2 linked regions of the Thiorhodovibrio frisius genome follow. Each later gene encodes a partner of the first gene's protein in a complex. Links are inferred from orthologs where the notes say so. Each region holds a gene or a part of one and is shown on either strand. Other genes may lie near its edges.

The links.
Region 2: the proteins of tsaD (region 1) and tsaB are in contact, whole or in part, in a solved structure (PDB 4WQ4), measured with the Escherichia coli proteins. The link is inferred for Thiorhodovibrio frisius from one-to-one orthologs.

The regions. Positions count from the first base shown.
Region 1 is NZ_CP121471.1:4,269,406-4,277,195, reverse strand. The notes cover bases 4,840-7,790. They hold tsaD (tRNA (adenosine(37)-N6)-threonylcarbamoyltransferase complex transferase subunit TsaD), read left to right. Parts: upstream 4,840-5,774; coding sequence 5,775-6,806; downstream 6,807-7,790. Other genes in these bases: Thiofri_RS19440 (thiazole synthase), read left to right, coding at 7,612-7,790; Thiofri_RS19445 (Uma2 family endonuclease), read left to right, coding at 6,901-7,509; Thiofri_RS19455 (agmatine deiminase family protein), read right to left, coding at 4,840-5,595. Outside these bases: aconitate hydratase AcnA, read right to left, coding at 1-2,590; high frequency lysogenization protein HflD, read right to left, coding at 2,706-3,347; tRNA 2-thiouridine(34) synthase MnmA, read right to left, coding at 3,430-4,521; more of Thiofri_RS19455, read right to left, coding at 4,531-4,839.
Region 2 is NZ_CP121471.1:1,340,437-1,346,771, reverse strand. The notes cover bases 2,607-5,481. They hold tsaB (tRNA (adenosine(37)-N6)-threonylcarbamoyltransferase complex dimerization subunit type 1 TsaB), read right to left. Parts: upstream 4,468-5,481; coding sequence 3,745-4,467; downstream 2,607-3,744. Other genes in these bases: Thiofri_RS06305 (hypothetical protein), read right to left, coding at 4,493-5,407; Thiofri_RS06315 (hypothetical protein), read left to right, coding at 3,405-3,653; Thiofri_RS06320 (ferritin-like domain-containing protein), read right to left, coding at 2,607-3,236. Outside these bases: Thiofri_RS06330 (HVO_A0114 family putative DNA-binding protein), read left to right, coding at 1-348; Thiofri_RS06325 (ammonia-forming cytochrome c nitrite reductase subunit c552), read right to left, coding at 503-2,203; more of Thiofri_RS06320, read right to left, coding at 2,385-2,606; Thiofri_RS06300 (ATP-dependent DNA helicase), read right to left, coding at 5,641-6,335. UniProt on the Escherichia coli protein: Required for the formation of a threonylcarbamoyl group on adenosine at position 37 (t(6)A37) in tRNAs that read codons beginning with adenine.

The sequences.
Region 1 (7,790 bases):
CGATGCGCACCCGCGCGGTGAAGGATACGACTGTGCCATCCGCGCCCGTGGCGGTGACCTGAACCTCCTTCGCGTTGCCATCGTCAAGATCGCCAATGTCGAATGATTCCTGGCCAGTGAGTCCCAAGGCTTCGGCATTGTCACCGGGGGCGAATTGCAGCGGCAGAATGCCCATGCATACCAGATTGGTGCGGTGAATGCGCTCGAAACTCTCGGCTAGAACCGCGCGCACGCCGAGCAGACGGGGACCTTTGGCGGCCCAGTCGCGCGAGGAACCAGAGCCGTATTCCTTGCCAGCAATTACGATAGCCGGCACGCTTTCGGCCTGATAGCGCATGGCGGCATCGTAAATGGACATTGGCTCGCCCGAGGGCTGATGCAGGGTGACCCCACCCTCGGTGCCGGGAGCGAGCTTGTTGCGCAGGCGTATGTTGGCGAAGGTGCCGCGCATCATCACCTGATGATTGCCGCGGCGTGAGCCGTAGGAGTTGAATTCGACCTCGGCCACTCCCTGGTCGAGCAGATAATGTCCAGCCGGGCTGTCGGCCTTAATGGCGCCGGCTGGGGAGATGTGATCGGTGGTGACCGAGTCCCCGAGCAGCGCTAGAACGCGCCCGCCCGTGATGGCCGCGACTGGCTCTGGAGTCAGCGTCATCCCGTCGAAGTAGGGCGGGTGCTGAATGTAGGTGGAATCCGTCGCCCAGTCGTATCGCTGGCCCTCGGGCGCGGCCAGCTCCTGCCAGCGGCTGTCGCCGGCGAAGACCTCGGCGTAACTCTTGCTGAACTGGCTGGCGTTCAGGGCGCTGGCAATGGTGGCCTGAATCTCGGCCTGGCTGGGCCAGAGATCCTTGAGGTACACCGGCTGGCCGTTTTCGTCGGTGGCCAGTGCTTCCTGATAGGGGTCCAGATCCATGCGCCCGGCTAGCGCATAGGCCACCACCAGCGGCGGCGAGGCGAGATAGTTCATGCGTATCTCGGCATGAACCCGACCCTCGAAATTGCGGTTGCCGGAAAGCACCGATGCGACGCTGAGTTGGCCTTCGGCAATGGCGGTGGAAACCTCCGGGCGTAGCGGGCCGGAGTTGCCGATGCAAGTGGTGCAGCCGTAGCCGACCACATGAAAGCCGAGAGTTTTTAAAGGTTCCATCAGCCCGGCGGCTTCCAGGTAGCGGGTGACTACCATGGAGCCGGGGCCGAGCGAGGTCTTGACCCAGGGCGGCACGGTCAGGCCGCGTGCGACGGCTTTTTGCGCCACTAAACCGGCGGCGAGCATCACGCTCGGATTGGAGGTGTTGGTGCAGGAGGTGATGGCGGCGATCACGACGGAGCCATCATTCAGGGTGCAGGATTGGCCGTCGATCTCGGTGGTGACCGGAGTGCCGGGGGCGCGGCCGCTCTCGGCCTGGGTCTTGGCCAGGGCCTCATGAAAGGCGCCTTTCATGGCCGTCAGCGCGACGCGATCCTGCGGGCGTTTGGGGCCGGCCAGGCAGGGCACGACGGAGCTGATGTCCAGCTCCAGCACGTCGCTGAAGCGCGGCTCGGGGCTGGTGGCGTCGGCGAAAAAGCCTTGTTCCTTGGCATAGGCTTCGACTAGAGCAACCTGCTGCGGGTCGCGGCCGGTCAGGCGCAGAAAGTCGAGCGTTTCCTGATCGATGGGGAACAGACCGCAGGTGGCGCCATACTCAGGCGCCATGTTGGCGATGGTGGTGCGCTCGCCCATCGGCAGGGTTGCTACCGCCGGGCCGAAGAACTCGACAAACTTGCCCACCACTCCATGTTGGCGCAGGCGCTCGACGATGGTCAGTACCAGATCGGTGGCGGTAGTGCCTTCGGGCAATTCCCCGGTCAGGCGCATGCCGACCACCTGCGGGATGAGCATGGACACTGGCTGGCCGAGCATGGATGCCTCGGCCTCGATGCCGCCCACGCCCCAGCCGAGCACGCCCAGGCCGTTGATCATGGTGGTGTGGGAGTCGGTGCCTACCAGGGTGTCCGGATAGGCTTGGCGGCGGCCATTGTGCTCGCCGGCGAAGATCACTCGCGCCAGATACTCAACATTCACCTGATGCACAATGCCGGTATCGGGCGGGACCACCTGGAAGTTATCGAAGGCCGTCTGCCCCCACTTCAGAAAGGCATAACGCTCGCGGTTGCGGGCGAATTCCAGTTCGGCATTGCGGGCGAAGGCGCTGTCGCTGGCGTAATGATCCACCTGCACCGAGTGGTCGATGACCAGCTCTGCCGCTTGCAGTGGATTAATGCGCTTTGGGTCGCCGCCAAGTGCGCTCATGGCATCGCGCATAGCGGCGAGGTCCACTACCGCTGGCACGCCGGTGAAGTCTTGCATGAGTACCCGGGCTGGGCGGTATTGGATTTCAGTTGCTGGCTCGGCTGTTGCGTCCCAGGCGGCAAGCGCCTCAATGTCCTCGCGTCGCACGGTGACGCCATCTTCATGGCGGAGCAGATTTTCAAGCAGAATCTTGAGCGAAAACGGCAAGCGCTCGCTGCCCGGCACGGCGTCGAGGCGAAAGATGTCGTAGGTCTGATCGCCGACGCGAAGTTCGGCCTGGGCATTGAAATTCTTGGACATGAGGTAATTTCCGGCGGTGTTGGCGGCGAACCTTTGGATTCAAGATATTGGATTCTAGTCGCCGGGACGCGGCGAGAAAAGGAGGAGCCGTCAGTTGGGGCAGATTAGGGGTGGATCAGGCTGTCTCGTGGCGTGTCAGGTAGTCGCGCGCGGCGCCCAGTAAACGTTTGCGCCCAAACAGAATTTGCCAGCGAGTGCCACCGAGTTGTTGCCACAAGATAGCCGAGCGGATACCGGCAAGCAATAGGGCACGGATGCGGTCCTGATTCTCGTTGTTTTTGAGATAGAGCGGATTACCGCGCACCAGAATGCGTGGCTCCAGCGAGCTGACGTTCTCGGTGTAGAGCGCGGCTAGGGCGGCCAGCATCTCCGGAGAAACCAGGGCGGCCTGGTTGCTTCCCTGCCGGTGCTTGGCGTCGGTGATCTCAATGCCGATGCTGATACGCCGCAGCAACTCCGGGTTTTCACTCAGGGTGCGGCCATGTTTCAGCAGGCTGATCAAATAGCGGGTCATTTCCAGATCGCGGTCCGGCTGCCCGGTGATTTGCCCGATGAGGGCGCGCATACCAAGGGCCACCGCGCCCGGCGGGCCATAAACCGAGGGCGTGTCTGGTGCGTCGATTTGGAACAGGCTATGGATGCAGGGTTCCATGGCCTCGACATCCACCACGCCGCGATTGGCAATGAATTGGACGCAGTGAGCAACCTGGTGCAGACCGGCCAGGGCGATGACGCGCTCGGTATCGTTATGTCCCATTAGAAGAAGTGGTCAGTTGTCAGTGATCGGTGATCAGTCAATTCAGTCGCTGCACTGCCGATGGGCTGTGCGCGAGCCGGATTCAGATTGCGCTGGTGATGATACAGCCTCCCAGGCATCGGTCGCCGTAGTAAAAGACGGCTGACTGGCCAGGCGTTACGGCGCGCTGCGGGGTGGCGAAATGCACTTGGCAATGGCCCTTATGGTACTCGACCAGGGTGCAGGCTTGCAGCGGCTGGCGATGACGGAGGCGGCACAGGCAGTCGAATGGGGCAGGAGCGGGCGGGGCTCCGCTGATCCAATGCAGCTGCTCGCCGCTTAAGCCTTCAGCGAACAGCAGCGGGTGATTGCCACCCTGCACGACGATCAGGACATTCTTGGCGGGATCTTTGGCGGCGACGAACCAGGGCGCCTCGGCGGCGCCGGCTTGGCCACCGATACCAAGCCCCTGGCGCTGGCCGATGGTGTAGTACGCGAGCCCCTGATGTTCGCCCAGCACCTGGCCTTCGGGCGTCTCGATGGGCCCCGGCTCGCGGGGCAGGTAGCGGGCGAGGAAGTCGGCAAAACGTCGCTCGCCGATGAAGCAAATCCCGGTGCTGTCTTTTTTACTCGCATTGGCCAGCCCCAAGCTCTCGGCCATTGCGCGGATCTCGGGTTTGGTCAGATCTGCCAACGGAAAAAGCACGCGCCCGAGCTGCTCCCGATCGAGCCGGTGCAGGAAATAGGTCTGGTCTTTGTTCGCATCCCGGGCAAGGTACAGGCTGGCGCGATCAGCCTGGTGCATCACCCGCGCATAATGCCCAGTGGCGATCCAGTCCGCACCCAGTGTCAGGGCATGATCGAGAAAGGCGCGGAACTTGATCTCGCTGTTGCACAGGATATCTGGGTTCGGGGTGCGCAGCGCGCGGTATTCGGCCAGAAACTGCTCAAATACCCGGTCCCAGTATTCGGTCGCGAAGTTCACTGTGCGCAAGGGGATACCAAGGCGCTCGGTAACCGCTTGGGCATCGGCCAGATCCTCCGCTGCCGCGCAGTAGCCGGGGGCGTCGTCCTCTTCCCAGTTCTTCATAAAGAGCGCTTCGACCTGGTAGCCCTGCTCGATCAGCAGATGCGTGGCGACGGCGGAGTCGACTCCACCCGAGAGGCCAACCAGAACGCGCTGGGATGCGGACATGGCGCTTGCTTAGACCTGGGGCGCGCGGATGGTCAAGCCGGCCGGTAACTGCATGCAGGCGCAGTGCAGGCTGCCGCCTTGGGCGACCAGTGCGCGACAGTCAATGGCATGAACCTGGCGCTGCGGAAAAGCCGCTTGCAGGAGGCGCGTCGCCTCGGCATCGGCAGGGTCCTGGTAAACCGGCAGCAGCAGGGCGCCATTGATGAGTGCAAAATTGGCATAGCCAGCGGGTAAGCGCTGGCCGTCGGCGGCGAATAGGGGGCGCGGCTGGGGCAGCGGCAACAGGCGATAGGGTTGGCCGCTGGAGTCGCGCAGAGCCCGCAGCTCGGCGGTCATCTGTGCGATGGGGTCATGATCGGGGTCCGCCGGATCATCGCAGGTCACATGGGCAATGGTGCGCTGATCGATAAAGCGGGCGAGGGTGTCGATATGACCGTCGGTATCGTCGCCGCTCAACTGGCCATGCTCCAGCCACAGAAAATGGCGGATGCCGAGTCGCTGATGCAATTCCTGCTCAATGTCATCCTGGCTCCAGCCGGGATTGCGCGCCGGATCAAGCAGCGTGCGCCGCACCAGCAGCAGGCTGCCGGCACCGTCGCTGTCGATGGCGCCGCCTTCGAGCAGCAGCTCGCTGCGCTGCCAGGTGCTGTTGCCAAAAACGCCCTGCTCTTGCAGGCGGGCATTGATGGCATCGTCCAGCTCGCTGGCATATTTGCCGCCCCAGCCGTTGAAGCGAAAATCCAGCAGACAGGGCTGCCCCGGAGCGCCCAGCCCTTGGGTCTCCAAGACGGTGATGGGACCATGATCCCGGGTCCAGGTATCATTGCTGCGCGCCAAAGCAAAGATGAGCTGCGATGATGGCACGCCGGCATCGGCCAGCATTCCCGCCACCCGCGCCTGCCAGGCGGTATCCGGGCAGAGAATGAGCGCCGGCTGATAGCGGCAGAGCGCGCACACCATCTCGACATAGACCGCCTCGACCGCATCGAGCTGGTCGCACCAGTCTGTATCAGGATGCGGCCAGGTCAGCATCAGGGCGCTTTGGGGGTACCATTCGGCAGGCAGGGTTTTCATGATGGCGCAAGATTTGTGGCTCTGAATGTGGCAGTCTAAATGCTGACCCCGCGCAGGCAAAGCACGGCAACCGGAAGGTGAAGCGAGAATCTGGCATTTCGTTTGCCATCCGCTACCCCGTGCATGACGCACTGACCAACAATCCTCAACAATCACCGGCAATTATCGAACTAACAATAATGCGCGTCCTCGGCATTGAAACGTCCTGCGATGAGACCGGCGTGGCCATTTATGGCGACGACATGGGTCTGGCTGCTCACGCGGTTTACAGCCAGACCGAGATTCATGCGGAATACGGCGGCGTGGTGCCGGAGCTGGCCTCGCGCGATCATATCCGCAAGACGCTGCCGCTAATCCATCAGGTGCTTGATGAGGCCGGGCTGGGTGCGAATGACATTGATGGCCTGGCCTACACGGCGGGGCCGGGGTTAATCGGCGCTCTGCTGGTTGGTTCCGCGCTCGGGCGCAGTCTGGCCTGGGCCTGGGATGTGCCGGCTATTGGCGTGCATCACATGGAAGGGCATTTGCTCGCGCCCCTGCTCGAAGACCCGGCGCCAGACTTTCCCTTCGTCGCGTTGCTGGTTTCCGGTGGGCATACCCAGCTCGTCGAGGTCCAGGCTGTCGGGCAATACCGGCTGCTTGGCGAGTCAGTCGACGACGCCGCCGGTGAGGCCTTCGACAAGACGGCCAAGATTCTCGGGCTGCCCTATCCCGGCGGTCCGGCGCTCGCGCGCCTAGCCGAGCAGGGCGATCCTACGCGCTATCGCTTTCCCCGTCCGATGACCGACAGGCCGGGGCTGGAATTCAGCTTCAGCGGGCTCAAGACCTTTGCACTCAATACCCTGCATCAGCTTCAGACATCGGGCGAGGATTCAACTCAGGGCTATGCTGATATTGCCCGCGCGTTTGAAGATGCCGTGGTCGATACTCTGGTGATCAAATGCCGACGCGCGCTGCAACACAGCGGCCTGCAGCGTCTGGTGCTGGCTGGTGGCGTCAGCGCCAACTGCCGCTTGCGCGAGCGCATGACAGAGGCGATTGAAGCTATTGGCGGCCGGGCATTCTTCCCACGCCCGGCGCTGTGCACCGACAATGGCGCCATGATTGCTTATGCTGGCTGGTACAGGCTTAAAGCCGGTCAGCGTGAGCCGCTGGCGTTTCGGCCGCGTCCACGCTGGTCGCTGGAGGAGCTTGCGCCTCTGGCTGGCTGAGTGGTGGCGCGGTTTGGGGTCTTTCAGGCGAGGCTTGGCGGTAGGCCCCAAGCCGAGAAAGTGTTCAAGGTTCAATCGAATAATGGAGGTCGCGATGCAGCCTTTGGAAAAACAATCGCTGAGTTTCGAGGAATGGCTCGAAGCCGAGCGCGCTTCTCTGGAGGGAAAGACCGAGTATTTCGGCGGCGAAGTTTTTGCGATGGCCGGTGGCTCGGAAGCGCACAATTTGATCGCGGGCAACGTGCATGCAGAGTTGCGCGCCAGCTTCAAAGGGCGCCCCTGCTATGCCTACACGAGCGACATGAAAGTCTGGATCGCATCGGTCGAGCTCGGTGCATATCCTGACGCCATGGTGATCTGTGGTGAGCGTGAGTTCCGGGATGGGCGGCGGGATGTGGTGACCAATCCCAGTCTGATTGTCGAGGTGCTGTCGGACAGCACTGAGCTCTATGATCGCGGTAAGAAGTTCGAGCACTACCGGAAACTGCCCAGTCTGCAAGGCTATCTGCTGTTGTCGCAACAGCAGGTGAGCGCGGAGCTATTCCAGCGCGATGGTGATGGGCGCTGGTTCCTAAGGGACTACAATCAGCTCGATCAATCCATTGATTTGCCCTGGCTTGATGTCAGCCTGCCGCTGTCGGAGGTCTATGATAAGGTTGAATTCATTCCCGTTGCCAAGACCGATGGCGTTGCCGATGTCTGAGCGTTGCCACTTCAGCGACGGCCATTCTTGGCCGTCATCGCGGAGGTGCCTAAACTTTCGGTTTTTCAAAGACAAGCTATTGATTAAGACTCAGCTCCCATTATGACTGCATCAATTCAAGCATCCGACGCCCTCACCATTGCCGGTCGGAACTACCAGTCCCGCCTGCTCGTTGGTACCGGCAAGTACCGCGACCTTGACGAAACCGCGCGCGCCATCGAGGCGAGCGGCGCCGAGATCGTGACCGTCGCCGTGCGCCGGACCAATATCGGCCAGAACGC
Region 2 (6,335 bases), 2.9 Mb from region 1 along the record:
ATCGCTAAAGGTGAATATAAGCCCAGGAGAGACGAACCAAAAGTATGGTTTGAATCTTTGGGGTCAATGGCACAGGTCTTAAGCAATGATAATCAAGAATTGCTCAAAATAATTATCGAGCACAAACCTCGATCTCTCGCTGAACTAGAGACTCTTAGCCACAGAAAGAAATCAAATTTATCCCGCACCCTAAAGACGCTTGAGCGATATGGTATTGTTGAGTTGCCGAAGCATGGGAGCAAGCTCGTGCCAAAAGTTAAAGCGACGGACTTTAGAGTTGAGTTTGGCTTGCGCTATAGTAGCCCCGTTCCAAATCATGCTGATATTCTATCTACACAGCATTCCTAACAGTCGCGCTCTGCGGGAAATATCTGCAAAATCATGTCGTCAAGTTGTCAATCGCGAGCCCAAAGGTTTAGTGAAAAATATGCTGAAGGCTGACCCGCTGGCCTGAGCGAAGCTAACCAGGTGAGACCACCTAGCCAGGTTGAGGCGCTGTTGTTTAAGGGTTGGCCGTCTCCGGTGGTTGCTCGGGCGTGACGCCCCGCACCGGTCGGCTGAAGAGCACGCTGACGTCTGGTGTTTCCGGTGCGCGCCAGCGCAGCGCGAGTGCCTGGGCCTGGCGGCTGTGGTCGATGGACTCGGCCAGCACCCGGGCGGCTTCCTGGTCGGCGTGAAAGCCCTTGGAATTTTCGCTGCTGATGTAGTCGAGCCGCCAGGTGGCCTTTCGCTGGTGGGTGAAGACCTCGGCCAGTTCAGCGTCGGTGGCCCCTGCGGCCTGGGCCTCGCGAATGGCATCGAGCATCGCGGTCATGGCCACTGCGGCGCGCTGGGTTAGATCCCGCGTGCGGGTCTGGATGGTGGCGACCCAGGCCCGCAGTTCGCTTTCCGACACTGGATGACAGCTCTGGCAGGCGCTTTTGACGTTCTCCAGCGGACTGGTCACGCGGTGATCGCTCAGTGTCATCGCCTCTTCGCCCTGCTGATTGGGCATGTGGCAGTCTGCGCAACTCACCCCGGCGCGCGCATGAATACCCTGACTCCATAGTTCGAACTCCGGATGCTCGGCCTTGTAGCTGGGCGCACCTGTCTCGCCGTTCTTGAAGTCATAAAAGGCACTGCCGTCAGGGAGGCGAAAATCATCCCAGAAGGCTTCCTCGTCATCGGCGCGCAGCCCCTTGGCCCAGGGGTAGGTCAGGGTTATGTTGTTGCTTACGGAGTATTCGACATGACACTGCCCGCAGACGAAAGAGCGCATCTCCTGGCGCGAGGCGAGTTGGTTGGGGTTATAGGGCTGGTCACGCGGGCCAGTTCGCCATTGGTCGATGCTCGGCAAATGGGGCAGGGCGGCATCTCCGGCGGCCAGCGCTGCAATGCCGTTTAAGAATCCCGGTCGGGTAACGCGCATTGCCATGGTCTTGGGATCATGGCAGTCGATGCAGGTGACCGGGTGGGCCTCGCCGCTGGGGACATGGCCCTGGGGTAGCGGTTCGCCGGTATCTTCGCTGCTATTGCCACCAGCCGGTGCACTGGGGAAGACTGGTTCGTTTTCATCCGGCGTGCCATCAGGCGTGGCCAGCAAGAGCGTCAGCACTTCTTGGTAGGCTTTGCCGTTGAGTTCCTCAAAGCCACGCATCACCGCCGGTTGGTTAAATTCGACCGCCAGCGTCTCGGGCGTGACCTCCTCGCCGAGTGCCTCCATGCCGATGCGCCGGTAGAGCACCGAAGTAGAAGCATGACAATGCAGACAGGCACCAGGCTGGGGCTTTTTCGTCAGACGCTCGGTCACGCCTTGGTCATAGAGCATGTAGGCATGACCGCGCGCCTCGCGGTAATCGATGCTGAAGGCATAGCCAGCGTAGAGGCGCTTCAGCCAGGGATGGGTATCGAGTTTGCTTTGCGGCAGGGCGCTGCTGCCGCCGAAAACTCCGTCCCCGGCAGTGGCTTTCCAGCCGTCGAACTGATGCGGCCAGTTCAGCCCCCAGGGTTCAGGGTCGGTGCTGATTTCGCTGACATCTGCCACTGGTGCGGCAGGTTCCTGCTGATGTCCAACCATGGTCACCAGCCCCCAGATGGCCAGCAGTGCGCCGGTAAGAGTGCCAATCAGAGTGGCGGCGAAGGTCCCGCCAAGCAGCCACGGGCGCGGGCGCGTCTGCGCGGGTTGATCGATCTCGGGTTGATCGACCTTGGAAGCTTCATTCATCGCATTCTCCGCCGAAGAGGTCGGGAAGCAAGAACTCGGCTTTCTTCCTTCCCCTCTTTAGATCCGCAAATCCGCACTTGGACTGTGGTCAATTCTAGCAGCCGCAGCACAAGGCCGCCATGTCGAACTGGCTAGCAGCACGTGCTTTGAGCCGAGCACGCGCGGCCTGATTAAAAAGGGTTTAAACCTCGGCGCAAAGTCGGGCGAGCTGTTCGAGTTCGGCCTGATCGAAGCCGGCGCGACGGCGGTCGGCAAAATTCACCGGACAGGGAAGCCGGCCCTTCATGTGCTGGCGCAGCAGCGCAATGTAGGTGGGAGCCGGATCGAGCGCACGCTGCGCGCACAGGTAGGCGAACCAGCGCGAGCCAGCCGCGACATGGCCGACCTCGTCGTGCAGGATGATGCCGAGCGCCTCGGCGCTTGGGTGATCGCCCACCTCGCGCAGACGCTCGATCATGCCAGGGGTGACATCGAGCCCGCGTGCTTCGAGTCCGCGCGGGACCAGGGCCATACGCGCGAGGACATCATCGGCGGTGGCGGTCGCCATCTCCCAAAGTCCGTTGTGCGCCGGAAAATCACCGTAGTCGAAACCAAGCGCGCGCAGTCGCTTGCGCATCAGCCCGAAGTGCTGGGCTTCCTCGGCGGCTACCTGCACCCAGTCGTTGTAATAATCCCTTGGCAGCCCGGCAAAACGCTGCACCGCATCCAGCGCCAGATTGATGGCATTGAACTCGATATGGGCCACCGCGTGCAACAGAGCGGCGCGCCCCTCGGGCGTGCCAAGCCCGCGTTTGGGCAGCTCGCGCGGGGATACCAGATGCGGTTGTGGCGGCCGGCCGGCGGCTTCGGGCCGCAGTGGCCGGGTCTGCTCATCCCATAACAAGTCGCCGGCTTGCCAGCGCGCGGCCAGGGCTTGGGTGGCGTCGAGCTTGTCTTCGACCACGCAGGCAGCCAAGGCCGTTTGGGCTGCTTCCTGAAGGCTGGTTGGCTGGCGCATTGTCTGTTGTATCGACTCGGGTGGCGGCGTCTCCATGGGCGATTCTCGCTTTGCGGGGTTGGGGCAAGTGCCATCGTCGCGGCGGCAAAAATGCGGTATTCTAAGCTGGATTGCTCGAGACCCGTTGTTGACCCAAGTCCAGGGTGCATGCAGGCAACTCAGGCGGCATGCCCCGGCTGCTTTACAGGCATCGCGAGGCCTTTAATGAGATTCTGTCCCAAGTGCTCCAACAGCCCATGGCCCTTTGCCATGGTCGCCCTGTTCGCCGCCATCCTGACCTTTCTCACCTGGCTGGTACTGAGTTTTTCTCAGGCTGAGCCGGTAACACGAGTAGCAGGAAGCGCGGCGGTTTTTGTCAGCGTTGGGCTGGCCTTAACCCAGTATGTGCTGACCTGCCTGCGCCGCCATTGCCGGCATCGGCATGAAAGCGGCAACTGCCACCCCCAAAGCTGACAGGCGCATTCGCGCAAGATTTCAGAGTCGCCCGGCCGTCCCTTTGGCCAATGAAACTTGGCCGGGGCGCGAGAACGGATTAGGGCTCAAATCAGCGCAAAACTGCGGCGGCCGAGGGCTTGCTCGCCACTTGATCGCGCAGGTAGACCGGACACCCCTGCTCCGGTGGCACCGCCTGATCGTTCGCCAAGGCGACAGCGGCCAGTTCGGCGATGTCGGCTGCGGTGCAGACCAGATGCGCGTCGATGCGTTCCTGGTCGATTCTCGTGCGCGCCATCAGAATGTCGGGATAGATCTCCCAGCCGTTGCCAACGCCAAGGTCGGCTGCCGGCGGTTGTTCGCCAGCGGGCACCAAGGTTGAGGTACCGACTGTCTCGGGCGCACTGACGCTTTCGCCACCCAAGGGGCGCACCTGCCCCGGACCTTCCACGTCAAACAGGCCCCAGTAAAGCTCTCCGATCCGTGCATCGACTGCGGCGAGAATGCGGCTTTGCCGGTGATGACGCCAACCGGCATGCGCCAAGCCGGCCAGAGTGGAAATACCAACCACGGGCAGCCCGGCGCCGAAGGCAACACCCTGGGCCACGGCTGCGGCAATGCGCACGCCGGTGAAGGAACCAGGCCCCTGCCCGAAAGCAATGGCGTCAAGCTCGGCCAGGCTCAGATCGCCCTGCGCAAGGACGGCTTCCATCATCGGCAACAGGCGCTCGCCATGGCGCCGCGCGGCTAGTTCGTGTTGGGAAAACAGGGCGCAATCGCGCAGCAGCGCCACGGAGCAGTAAACCCCGGAGGTCTCAAGCGCGAGTATTTTCATCGGTCAAGGGCGTTGGGAATGGGCATCAGGCCTGGACTGGCGCGCGGTCGCCGTGATTGACGGTGTCGATAAACTCGCGAAAAGCCTCTGGCGGTCGCACCACCCAGCCGCGAAAGGCTTTTGCGAGCGCGCCCTCAAACAGCAGCGGCGGATCGTCCTGGGTGACCTCCAGTTTGATCAGGCCGCTCTGGCCAACCAGACCGTTGGGGTCCAGCAGTCGGGTCTCGCTGGCCCAGCGCTTGAGCTCCTTAAAAAAATCCTCGGTCTTGGCTTTGCGGTTGGTGAGTCGATCAGCCAGCCCCAGCAGCAGGGCGCGCTTGTATTCGATCTCGGCGTCAAACTCCTCGTCGAAAATCGACACGCTGAAGTCCGAGCTGAGCTGCACCATGCCACGTACGACAAGATAGACGAAAAGATCGTGGAGGTCGCGCCAGGTGTGTTGTGGCAGCGGGCGGTCCCAGTCAATTCCGTAGCGAATCTGGCGGGTGAAGAAGCGAAACAGGTGCTGCAACACCCAGATGCGCTCGCTGTCATCATCGGCGTATTGGCTGCTCTGGGTGCGGTCGATCTCATGCAGAGTCTTGCGCAGGTTGTAAATCATCAGTAGCAGCAGGCGCTGCTCAAGGGTGTTGGCATTGCCACTGCTCGGAGGTGGCCCGTGCGGCTTGGGCAGGCTGGCAATGGCTTTCAGCACTGGTTTTTTGACACAGTGCATCACGGTGATGCGCTCCTCGGCGCCAAGGGTCTCGCGGGCGATGCGCTCGAGCTCCATCATCAAGGCCGGCAGCGCTTGACGCAGCCCGCGACTGCGCAGGGAGGCGATGCGATCACAGATGGCGCTCGCCCCGGACTCGGGCTCTTCGAGCGCTTCGCTCTCGGCGAGGAGTTCGCGAAGTTCCTCGCTGTCGACCTCCTTGAGCGAATAGTCCTCCTCCAGCATACCCCGCCCCGTTAGACCGACCAGGCGTGCGCTTTTTGCGCCATACCACAGGCGCCGCGCAAGCACGGAATGGACGAATGAATGAACATCAGATGGTTGATCACTGTCGAAAATGCATTTTCAGTGCTCGGCTGCGACGCGCCGCGCCCGGCAACCGGCGAACAGCTGACACTATAGCCTCTTGGCGACTCAATCCCAAACTCATATAGGTACAAAATCCGCAAAATCAGCCTCTACCCCGCCGCCAGGGCAACGGTCTGCTCGGCACAGCTCGCCGCCGAAAAGAACGCCCGCACCTCGTCCAGGGACTCGGTGCGCCTCATTGGTGGCAAACTCTTCACAAAGGTCGCGCCATAAGAGCGGGTACCCAGGCGCGGATCGCATAGCACGAAAAGCCCACGGTCGCTCGTATCGCGGATTAAACGCCCGACACCCTGCTTCAGCGCAATGACTGCGCGCGGCAGTTGAAAATCGCGAAACGGCTGACCGCCGGCCTCGCGCAGCGCATCAATGCGCGCCTGCACCAGTGGATCGGCCGGCGACGCGAAAGGGAGCTTGTCAACAATCACACAGGAGAGAGCGTCGCCGCGCACATCGACTCCCTCCCAGAAGCTGGAACTGCCAAAAAGCACGGCATGACCATGATCGCGGAAACGCCGGATGAGTTCGGCACGCGGCGCCTGGCCTTGCACCAGCAAGGGGTAGTCGAGTCGCCCTTCCACCCATCCCGCCACCTGTTGCAGCGCGCGATGACTGGTAAAGAGCACGAACATCCGCCCACGGGTCAGCGGGGCGAGTTCGAGCACCAAGTCGGCGACTTTGGCATCGTGGGCGGCATCCGCAGGCTCCGGCATGTGCGGCGGCATTAGCCATAGCGCTTGGCGCGCGTGGTCGAAGGGGCTTTCCCAACTTGCTGTGTCAGCATCTT